3 regions of the Streptomyces sp. NBC_01474 genome follow, and region 2 is predicted to be linked to each of the others. Evidence: riboswitches for the same ligand, from Rfam matches in the RefSeq annotation. Region 2 holds a riboswitch; each other region holds the start of a gene.
The links. A riboswitch is a leader RNA that binds a small molecule or an ion and turns the genes downstream of it on or off. The one in region 2 is predicted to bind cyclic di-AMP.

Region 1: it holds a riboswitch for cyclic di-AMP, as region 2 does, so the genes downstream of both, OG758_RS39010 (C40 family peptidase) here and OG758_RS21935 (C40 family peptidase) in region 2, are expected to answer to the same signal.
Region 3: it holds a riboswitch for cyclic di-AMP, as region 2 does, so the genes downstream of both, OG758_RS28865 (transglycosylase family protein) here and OG758_RS21935 (C40 family peptidase) in region 2, are expected to answer to the same signal.

What each region holds. Positions count from the first base shown of each region.
Region 1 covers NZ_CP109449.1:8,534,546-8,537,811, forward strand. Annotated here, with positions in the region: gene OG758_RS38995 (helix-turn-helix domain-containing protein) at 1-119, opposite strand, end outside; gene OG758_RS39000 (ATP-binding protein) at 393-827, shown strand; gene OG758_RS39005 (DUF6328 family protein) at 882-1,436, opposite strand; gene OG758_RS39010 (C40 family peptidase) at 1,540-2,013, opposite strand; cyclic di-AMP (ydaO/yuaA leader) riboswitch at 2,017-2,194, opposite strand; gene OG758_RS39015 (hypothetical protein) at 2,548-2,856, opposite strand; gene OG758_RS39020 (ATP-dependent Clp protease proteolytic subunit) at 2,864-3,266, opposite strand, start outside.
Region 2 covers NZ_CP109449.1:4,808,656-4,811,921, forward strand. Annotated here, with positions in the region: gene pcrA (DNA helicase PcrA) at 1-1,244, opposite strand, end outside; cyclic di-AMP (ydaO/yuaA leader) riboswitch at 1,513-1,662, shown strand; gene OG758_RS21935 (C40 family peptidase) at 1,671-2,852, shown strand; gene OG758_RS21940 (tellurite resistance/C4-dicarboxylate transporter family protein) at 2,880-3,266, shown strand, end outside.
Region 3 covers NZ_CP109449.1:6,298,028-6,301,293, reverse strand. Annotated here, with positions in the region: gene eno (phosphopyruvate hydratase) at 1-755, opposite strand, end outside; gene OG758_RS28865 (transglycosylase family protein) at 1,071-1,751, opposite strand; cyclic di-AMP (ydaO/yuaA leader) riboswitch at 1,756-1,927, opposite strand; gene OG758_RS28860 (transglycosylase family protein) at 2,096-3,082, opposite strand; gene OG758_RS28855 (cytochrome P450 family protein) at 3,222-3,266, opposite strand, start outside.

The DNA of each region.
Region 1 (3,266 bases), 3.7 Mb from region 2:
TTCGACTGGTGCCAGCCGACCAGCCGGGCCGTCTCGCCACTTGTGAGTCCCGCGCGGGCACGCAGCGCGCGCAGCTCCGCGCCGAGTCTGCGGCGGCGCACCGCCGGACCGTGTTTCATCCTGTCTCCTCGGACCTGCGGCCCGGCTCCTTCAGGCCCGGCGGATCGGTGTTCTGAGGCGACGGTAGAGGAAGTCGGCGGCGTACGCCCAAATGCGGTCCACCCACGCAGAGTTCACCGCTTCGAGCGACAGATATATGCATATCTCGGGGGATCGGCTCCACCGGCCGGGCGGGAGTGGCACTCTGGCGCGAAGCACCAGTCCGGGGGTCGCCTCGAGTCATCCGCCATGTGTCGGATTCAGGCCCCGGCGAAAAAAGGGACGACGTCGCCATGGCAGATCACCAGGAAGCATCCGTCACTCTGCCGAGCGATCCCGCCTCGGTCTTCTCGGCCCGCACATATGTCAGCGACGTACTCGCCGAATGGGGCATGCCGCGCGACGCGGAAGCCGCCGACACGGTCCGGCTCATCGTCTCCGAACTCGCCACGAACGCCGTGATGCACACCCGTGGACAGTCGCCCGTCTTCAAGGTCGACATGCAGCTGGAGCGCGACGAACACCTGCGCATCGGTGTCACGGACAGCCACCCGTGCTACCCGAAGCGGCTCCCGGCCGCCGTCCAGCAGGACAACGGGCGCGGCATGGTGATCATCCGCTGGCTGACCGCCGAGTGCGGCGGAAGCCTGTCGGTCAGGCCCACCCCCGAAGGCGGCAAGACCGTATGGATCGCCCTGCCGTGGACGGTCCCTGTCCAACAGGTGTGAAGGCCGGCGGGCGTGCAGGCCAACAGGTGTGAAGGCCGGCAGGTATGAAGGCGGCTACGGGGACGGTGTGTCCGTCTCCTCCTGCGCCCGCGTGAGCGAGCGCCGCACCAGACGCGGCAGCACACCCCACAGGCCCACACAGACCGCGAACGTGCCGGCTCCCGCCGCGATCCCCGCCGCCCGCCCCGCCGTGACGTCCACGACGAGCAGCACGGACCCGGTCAGGGCGAGCACCAGAACGCTCAGGCCGGCCGTGGCGAGCCGCGAGGACATCTGCACGATCTGAGGCTTGGCGCCGCGCCGGAACAGCGCGCGGTGCAGCGCCGCGGGCGCCGTGAACAGCGCGGCGGCGAGCACCGCGAGCAGCAGCGTCGCGATGTAGGTCGCGCGCTGCACGGCGTCCAGCGACGGGAACCGCGGAGTGAACGCCAGCGTCAGCAGGAACGCGAAGAGGATCTGCACGCCCGTCTGGGTGACCCTCAGTTCCTGGAGCAGCTCGCCGAAGTTCCGGTCCGCGCGCTCCAGCGGCGTCTCGTGCCGGTCCTGGCCGCCGCTCGGCGGGCCCGGGCGTGGGGCGTCCTCGTCGCAAGCCCTTCGGTCCTCGTCCATACGACCACGAGTACCCCATCGCGCGGTTCCGAGGCGGGCGGGCGTGAGCACGCTCCGGCGCCTGACGGGTCCCCCGGGCGCCCGGGGGACCCGTCAGACGGCGCTAGCGCACGCGCCCGTACCAGACGCTCCTCGTCCAGATCCGCTCGAGCCGCACCACGGCACCGGTCTTCGGCGAGTGCCAGATCTTTCCCTTCCCGGCGTAGATGCCGACGTGGTAGACGCCGCGGCCCGAGTGGAAGAAGACCAGGTCACCGCGTTTTCGATGGGACGCGGAGACATGGCGGGTCTTGTTGTACTGCTGGGCGGCGGTGCGGGGCAGTTTCTTGCCCGCGGCCTTGAACGAGTAGAGCGTCAGGCCCGAGCAGTCGAATGTGTGCGGCCCAGTGGCGCCCCACCGGTAGGGGCTTCCCCTCTTGGAGGCCGCGATCTGGAGTGCTTTCGTCGCCGGTGGCGCGGCTTCCGCTTCGGGGGCGGCTCCGGGGACCAGCAGGCTGCCACCCGCTACGGCGAGCGTGAGGGCCGAGGCGGTTCCGGCCCGGGCGAGCAGCGACGGGACACGATTGAGCGCAGTCATGCGCAACCCTTCGTCAGCCGCCTGTGAAGGATGACCTGTCGGATTCGGGCTGGCGAAGTTGCCCGGCCGCGATGTGCGGCTTCACCCCAAGGGCCGGCCCGGAAAACAGCTCCGGCGGCCCGTCGTGCTCGGGTCCTCCACTCCTGCCGATCCACTCCTGTCGACCTGGCATCCGTACGGCGGCAGGACTCGGCGTCCGCACGGACCGCCCCGCCGCGGCGGCGGGGGCTTGTCGTCGGAAGGGATCTTCACGCACGAACGGCGCGAACGCAGCGCCGAATCGGCGTTAAGTGAGTGTCCTCACGACTGGCCTGTTCGGGTGGACAGCGCACCTTTCCACCCTGGTGCAGGGGTCCCGACGACGCCCGCACCAGCAGCGGAAGGCGGAATCTCTGATTCCGCGTAGGCGTTCCGCGCAACTTTTCCGGTTCGCAAGTGCTAGTACCGGCTACTCCGTATGTGGGTACCTCTTCTGGTCCGTTTCGGCTCGGGTCCGGACGGTTCGCCTCGACCGCTCCAGTCTCGAATGCACCGTCAATTGACCGGCTCCGGCGGAACTGTGACCCGTTGTGACCTCCTTTCTCCGTCCAGGACCCGCAAAGCCCGAGCCAGCGTCGTCGCGTGGACCTCGCTCTCGCCCCGCTGATGCATGAGCGTCAGGGCGTCCCTGAGGGCCGTCGCCCTGCCGACGAGCGCTTGCGCAGCGCGCAGTCCGCCATACGTGTGGTCGCTCCGGGCCGGGTTGATCCTGCCGAGCAGATCGACCACCTCCAGATAGCGGTCGAGGAGTTCGCACTCGGCGCGCGTCAGCGCGGGCAGCGGGGGCAGTTCGGGCGGCAGCATCGCCGGCTCACCTGGCGCCGGGGGCCGAACCGGACGTCTTGCGGTTGTCGATGACCCGGTCCACGAGCCCGTACTCCACGGCGTCCTGGGCCCGGAGGATCGTGTCCCGCTCGATGTCGGCGGCGATGCGCTCGCGGTTCTGCCCGGTGTGCCGCGCGAGCAGTTCCTCCAGCTGGGCGCGCATACGCACCAGTTCACGGGCCTGGATCTCCAGGTCGCTCGGCTGGCCCTGCGCGGGCTCGGGCAGCCCCGGCTGATGGATCACCACGCGCGCGCCGGGCAGCATGGCCCGCTTCCCCGGTGTCCCGGCCGCCAGGAGCACGGCGGCGGCGGAGGCGGCCTGCCCGAGGCACACGGTCTCGACCTCGCAGCTGACGAACCGGATCGTGTCGTAGATCGCCATCATCGCG
Region 2 (3,266 bases):
GCGACGAACTGCGCCTCGTCGTGCTCGGTGTCCGCGACGTAGCCGGTGATCTGCGCGCCCGCGCCCGCGTTCGTCCACAGATTCTTGGGGCGGCGGGATTCGTTGCGCTCGATGACCGCGTTGGCCGCGGAGAGGATGGTCTGCGTCGAGCGGTAGTTCTGCTCGAGCAGGATCGTCGTCGCGTCGGTGTAGTCCTCCTCGAACTGGAGGATGTTGCGGATGGTGGCTCCGCGGAACGCGTAGATCGACTGGTCGGCGTCACCCACGACGCACAGCTCGGCCGGCGGGAGATCGCCCTCACGCGGCGGCTCGTCCTCCGCGCGGCCGCTGTCGACCGATCCCACCAGCTCCCTGACCAGCGCGTACTGCGCGTGGTTCGTGTCCTGGTACTCGTCGACCAGGACGTGGCGGAAGCGGCGGTGGTAGTGCTCGGCGACGTCCGGGAAGGCGCGCAGGAGGTTTACCGTCGTCATGATCAGGTCGTCGAAGTCCAGCGCGTTCGCCTCGCGGAGGCGGGACTGGTACATCGCGTAGGCCTGGGCGAGGGTCTTCTCGAAGCCGTCGGCGGCCTGAGCCGCGAAGTCCTCCTCGTCGATGAGCTCGTTCTTCAGGTTCGAGATCTTGGCGCTGAAGGACTTCGGCGGGAACTTCTTCGGGTCCAGGTCGAGGTCGCGGCAGACCAGGGCCATGAGGCGCTTGGAGTCGGCGGCGTCGTAGATCGAGAACGACGACGTGAAGCCGAGCTTCTTCGACTCGCGGCGCAGGATACGGACGCAGGCGCTGTGGAACGTCGACACCCACATCGCGTTCGCCCGCGGGCCGACGAGGGACTCGACGCGCTCCTTCATCTCGCCCGCGGCCTTGTTCGTGAACGTGATCGCGAGGATCTGGCCGGGGTGCACGCCGCGCTCGCCGAGGAGATACGCGATGCGGTGCGTGAGCACACGGGTCTTGCCGGAACCTGCGCCCGCCACGATGAGCAGCGGGGAGCCGCCGTGGACCACGGCCGCCCTCTGGTTCTCGTTCAGCCCGTCGAGGAGCGCCGCCGGGTCCAGCGCGGGGCGCGGGGCGCCGTCCCGGTAGTACGCGTCCCTGGCCGGGGGCACGTCGAACTTCCCGTCGAACAGGTCGTCCGGAACGTGCTCCGGAGCCGTGTCGTCCTCGGGCGGCGGCGGGGCATGCTCCTCACTGGCCTTCGAAGCCGTGAGGTCCGCCAGGAAGCTGTCGTCAAAGAGGCTGCTCATCGCTCTACGAGTCTAGGCCGCCCCACTGACACCCACGGCCGCCCCGGAAACTTCCCTCCGACTTCGCAGCTCCGGCCACCTCTCGTAGTGCGGAAATCACCCTCCGTGAGAGTTACCGGAGGTCACGAACGAGATTGCCGAAGGTCACGAAAATGTATCGGGCATATCGAACATCAACCTTCACAGCAGCCACACGAGTTGGCTAGCGTGCTCCGCGGGCCGCCCGTCCCCCCGCCGGCAACCGCGCCGCGAACGGGTCGCCCCCGCTGAGTTCAGTACGCCGAGAGGCATGGAACCGGGGACCCACGACCTTTGGGGTGAATCGGCCGACGACCCGTCAGGGCGCGACCGTAGGGCAGCCTTCCGAATCTCCGCCCGAACCCGACAGCTAACCCGGTAGGCGGTCATGGGAAGGAGACGCGCCCCTTGGCGTCGCACCGCAAGCCGCGCAGCAGGACGGCCGGTCCCCGCACGGCCCCCGTCGTCGGAATCACCACGGCGGCCCTCACCTCCATAGCCCTGCTCTCGCAGAGCGCGACCGCCGCCCCCTCCGCGCCGCCGAAGCCGAGCCTGGAAGAGGTCCAGAAGAAGGTCGACACCCTCTACCACCAGGCGGGCGTCGCCACGGAGAAGTACAACGCGGCCAAGGAGCGCACCACCAAGCAGCAGAAGCACGTCGGCGACCTGCTCGACGACGTCGCGCAGCGCACCGAGAAGCTCAACAAGGCCCGCCAGGAGCTCGGCACCTTCGCCGCCGCCCAGTACCGCACCGGCGCCGTCTCCGACACCGCGACGCTGCTCCTCGCCGACGACGCGCAGGACTACTTCGACCAGGACCAGCTGATGAGCCGGCTCACGAGCCGCCAGAAGAAGGCCGTCGACGACTACCAGACCGAGCAGGCCGCCACCACGAAGAAGCGCACCGAGGCGGCCAAGAGCCTGGAGACGCTGACCACTTCGCAGGCCACGCTCAGGAGCACGAAGAGGGACGTCCAGCAGAAGCTCGGCGACGCCCGCGAACTCCTGTCGAAGCTGACCGCCGAGGAGAAGGCGCGCCTCGCGGCGATCGAGAAGAAGAAGCAGGAGGCCGCGAGGAAGAAGGCGGAGGAGCTGGCGCGTCAGCAGGCCGAGGCGGAGGCCAAGCGCAAGGCGGCCGAGGAGGCGCGCCAGAAGGAGAACCCGGGCACGGGCAGCGGTTCCGGCACGGGTACGGGTACGGGTACGGGTACGGGCTCCGGCAGCACCGGCAGTGGCTACACCGCCAAGGCCGCGAAGGTCATCGCCTTCGCCGAGTCCCAGATGGGCAAGCCGTACGTGTGGGGCGCCACGGGCCCGGACTCGTACGACTGCTCGGGCCTCACGCAGGCCGCGTGGAAGGCGGCCGGCATCTCGCTGCCGCGCACGACCTGGGACCAGGTCAAGGTCGGAACGACCGTCACCACGGCCAACGCCCAGCCCGGCGACCTGGTCTTCTTCTACGACGACATCAGCCACGTCGGCATCTACATCGGCGACGGCAAGATGATCCACGCCCCGAAGCCGGGCGCGAACGTGCGCGTCGAGTCGATCTACTACATGCCGATCCACAGCGTGGTGCGCCCGGCCTGACCGCCTTCGTGGGGTTACGTTCGGGCGGTGCGCGGCCCGAACGCAACCCCAGGTCCCGGACCCACGTGGTCCCAGCTCCCGCCGGCCGCCGGTGCCGCCGTCATGGCCACCGGCATCATCTCGGTCGGCCTGAACCTGACCGGTCACTCGGTGCTGTCCGGCATCACACTGGTGCTCGCCGCCGCCCTCTGGCTGGTCCTCGCGACGGACTTCGCGAGCCGGCTGCTGCGGGAGCGCGACCGCTGGCACTCCGAGGCCGACACCCCGCCCGCGCTCACCGCGGTCGCGGCGACGGCCGTCCTCGGCACCCGGATCTCCATGTTCGGCTGGCAGACCCTGGCCGAGGCGCTCCTCGCCCTGGCCGCTCTCGTCTGGCCGATGCTCCTGATCAACGTCGTACGGCACTGGAAGCCG
Region 3 (3,266 bases), 1.5 Mb from region 2:
TTGTAGAACTCGGACGCGGCGACGTCGAGCGCGAGCGCGATCTGCTCGCCGGGGACGTAACCGGCCTGCTTGATGGCCTCGACGATGAGGTCGAGGGCCTCGCGGTTCGAGCCGAGGTTCGGGGCGAAGCCGCCCTCGTCGCCCAGGCCGGTGGACAGACCCTTGGTCTTCAGCACCTTCTTGAGGGTGTGGTAGACCTCGGCGCCCCAGCGAAGGGCCTCGGAGAAGGACTCCGCGCCGATCGGCGCGATCATGAACTCCTGGATGTCGACGTTGGAGTCGGCGTGCGACCCACCGTTGAGGATGTTCATCATCGGGACGGGCAGCAGGTGCGCGTTCGGACCGCCGAGGTAGCGGAACAGCGGCAGGTCGCTGGCCTCGGAGGCGGCGTGCGCGACGGCGAGGGAGACGCCGAGGATGGCGTTGGCGCCGAGCGAGCCCTTGTTGTCGGTGGCGTCCAGGTCGAACATCGCCTGGTCGATCAGGCGCTGCTCGGTGGCGTCGTAGCCGACGAGCTCCGGGCCGATCTGCTCGATGACGGCGAGGACGGCCTTCTCGACACCCTTGCCCTGGTAGCGGTTCGGGTCACCGTCGCGGAGTTCGATGGCCTCGAACGCGCCGGTGGACGCACCGGACGGGACAGCGGCACGACCGGTGCTGCCGTCGTCGAGGCCGACCTCGACCTCGACCGTGGGGTTGCCTCGGGAGTCCAGGATTTCCCGGGCTACGACGACGTCGATGGACGGCACGAGCATCTCCTTCTGGGATGTGACGCAACTACGCCGGGCCGCATGGTCCGGCAACACCTGAGCCTAACCGGCTCCGGGCCTCAGACCAGCCGACCGACCGGCCCGTGGACAAACCGAGAGCGAATTGTTTCCGAACGGAACAAAAAGCCCCGGCCGACAACGGACGAAAGCCCAGGGCCTCTCACGCACCAAAACCCCGCCCCGGGTGCGACGGGGGAATGCGCACCCGGGGCGGGGAGTCTTGGGGGCCTGGCGTGGTACCGGTCGTCCGCCGAAAGCCGGTACCCGAGCGGCCTGAGGGCCGCCGCCCTCCTCTATTACTTACTTGAGGTGGAGCTGCTGGCCCGGGTAGATCAGGTCGGCGTCCTCGACGATGTCCTTGTTCAGCTTGAAGAGCTTCGCCCAGCCGCCCTTGGTGTGGTGCGCCTCGGCGATGGTGCTGAGGGTGTCGCCGGCCTTCACCTTGTACTCGCCGTCACCCTTCTCGACCTTCTTGCCGGCCGGGGTCTCGACGGTCTTCTTCGACTGCTGCTTCGGGGCGGCAGGCGTCGTGCGCTCCTGGCTGCGGGTGGTCGGCTGCTCGGCCTTGCGCTCCGGCTGCGGGGCGGCGGCCGGGGCGGAGCCGGTCGAGGCGGCGGACAGGCCCACGCCGCAGCTCGGCCAGGCACCCTTGCCCTGGCTGGCCAGGACCTTCTCGGCGACGGCTATCTGCTGCGCCTTGGAGGCCTTGTCGGCGGTGGAGGCGTAGGCGGTGCCGCCGTACGCGGCCCACGTGGACGAGGAGAACTGGAGGCCGCCGTAGTAGCCGTTGCCCGTGTTGATCGACCAGTTGCCGCCGGCCTCGCACTGCGCGACCGCGTCCCACTCGGAGGCGGTGGCGGCGGAGGCGCCGGTGGCACCCATCAGCGGGACGGCGACAGCGGCACCGGCGACACCGGCGAGCGTGGCGACACGGACGGCCTTGGACGGGCGGCGGTGCTTGCCCTTGCTGGAAAACAGCATCGAGAGATCCCCTCACCGACGCCTACGAGGTGAGCTGTCGGGTTCGGGCCGGATGAGTGCCCGGTCGCACGTCCTGCGTGCGACTTAACCCCAAGCCGGTCGTTCGGCCGTCTCTCGACGGCCGGGGCCGGCACTTACCTTGGGTCCCCCGCTCCTGCCTACGGCGCTTACGCGACGACTGTTCCCGTACGGACATTGGCAGGATTCGGCGTGACATCCGACGGGGCCCGCTGTGGCGAGCGGTGATGACCGTAAGCAGTGGATCGCCCGAATTTCAAAGACGATCAGGGCCTTGAGACCCATCTCTCACTCTCGCCAAAGCGGACATTCGGCCCGAACTCCCGCTACTTTTCGCCCGATTCGAGCCCAAGATCCAGACTCTGACCAGGAAGGATGAGGTCGGGATCGGCGCCGACCGTCTTCTTGTTCTCGGCGTACAGAGCGGCCCATCCGCCGTCCACGTCATGGGTGTCGGCGATGTCCCAGAGGTTGTCGCCGGCGCGCACGGTATAGGCGCCTTCGTCCGCATTCGCTCCCTTGCGCCCGCTTTCACCACCGCGCGAGGCGTGGCGGCCCGAGCTGTCGTCGGCACGCGAGGAGCCCGTGGCGTCGTCCTCGGCGGCGCCGCCGCGGTGCCGGCCGGAGGCGGGCGGAGTGGCGGAGTCCGGGCTGCCGGAGGCCTCCGACGAGGGCGCACCGGGGGTCGAAGTCGAGCCGTCCCGGCCGGACTTGTCACCCTTGACGTCATCCACGGTGTTACCCGAGGTATCGCCCGAGTTGTCGTGATTCTTCTCTCGGGAGTCGCCCTTCGCGCCCGAGGACACGGAGTCCGCCGGCTCGTCGCTCGCGTCATCCTTCGTGGTGTCGCCGTTCGCCGCGTCGTCACTGCCGGAGTCGCCGGCGGACGCGGACGGGGTCGGCAGGGCCGCGCCGGGATCGACCTTGGCCGCCGCGTCGTCCGTCGTGAGGCCCGAGGTGACCGAACAGACCGGCCACGCCCGCGGACCCTGGTCGGCGAGGACCTTCTCGGCGACGGCTATCTGCTGCGAGCGGCTCGCCTGGTCGGCGCGCGGCGCGAAGTCGAGGCCGCCGTAGTCCTCCCAGATCTCCTGCGAGAACTGGAGCCCGCCGTAATAGCCGTTGCCCGCATCGGCGCTCCAGGAGCCGCCGCTCTCGCACTCGGCGAGCTTGTCCCACGTGGCCGTCGACGCGGCGCTCGCGCTGGTCGCGCCGAGCAGGGGAATCGCGATGGCGGAGCCGGCCACTCCCGCGGCGACGATGAGCGCGGGAGCCTGGCGGGGGCGACGGTGACGACCGTTCCCGGTGAGCATGGAGGCGCCTTTCGGGGGCTCGGGGAATGCTGCGGCGGGTGGTGCCGCGATGACTGGTGAACGTAGCGGGAGTCGAACGCTTGTCACAAGTCGATGCAGCCGAGATCACATGAAAGTCACAGTCTTGACGGACCGTCAGTTACGGGGCTTCGTCCGGGCCCTCCTGATGCGGCGTGAACTCGAC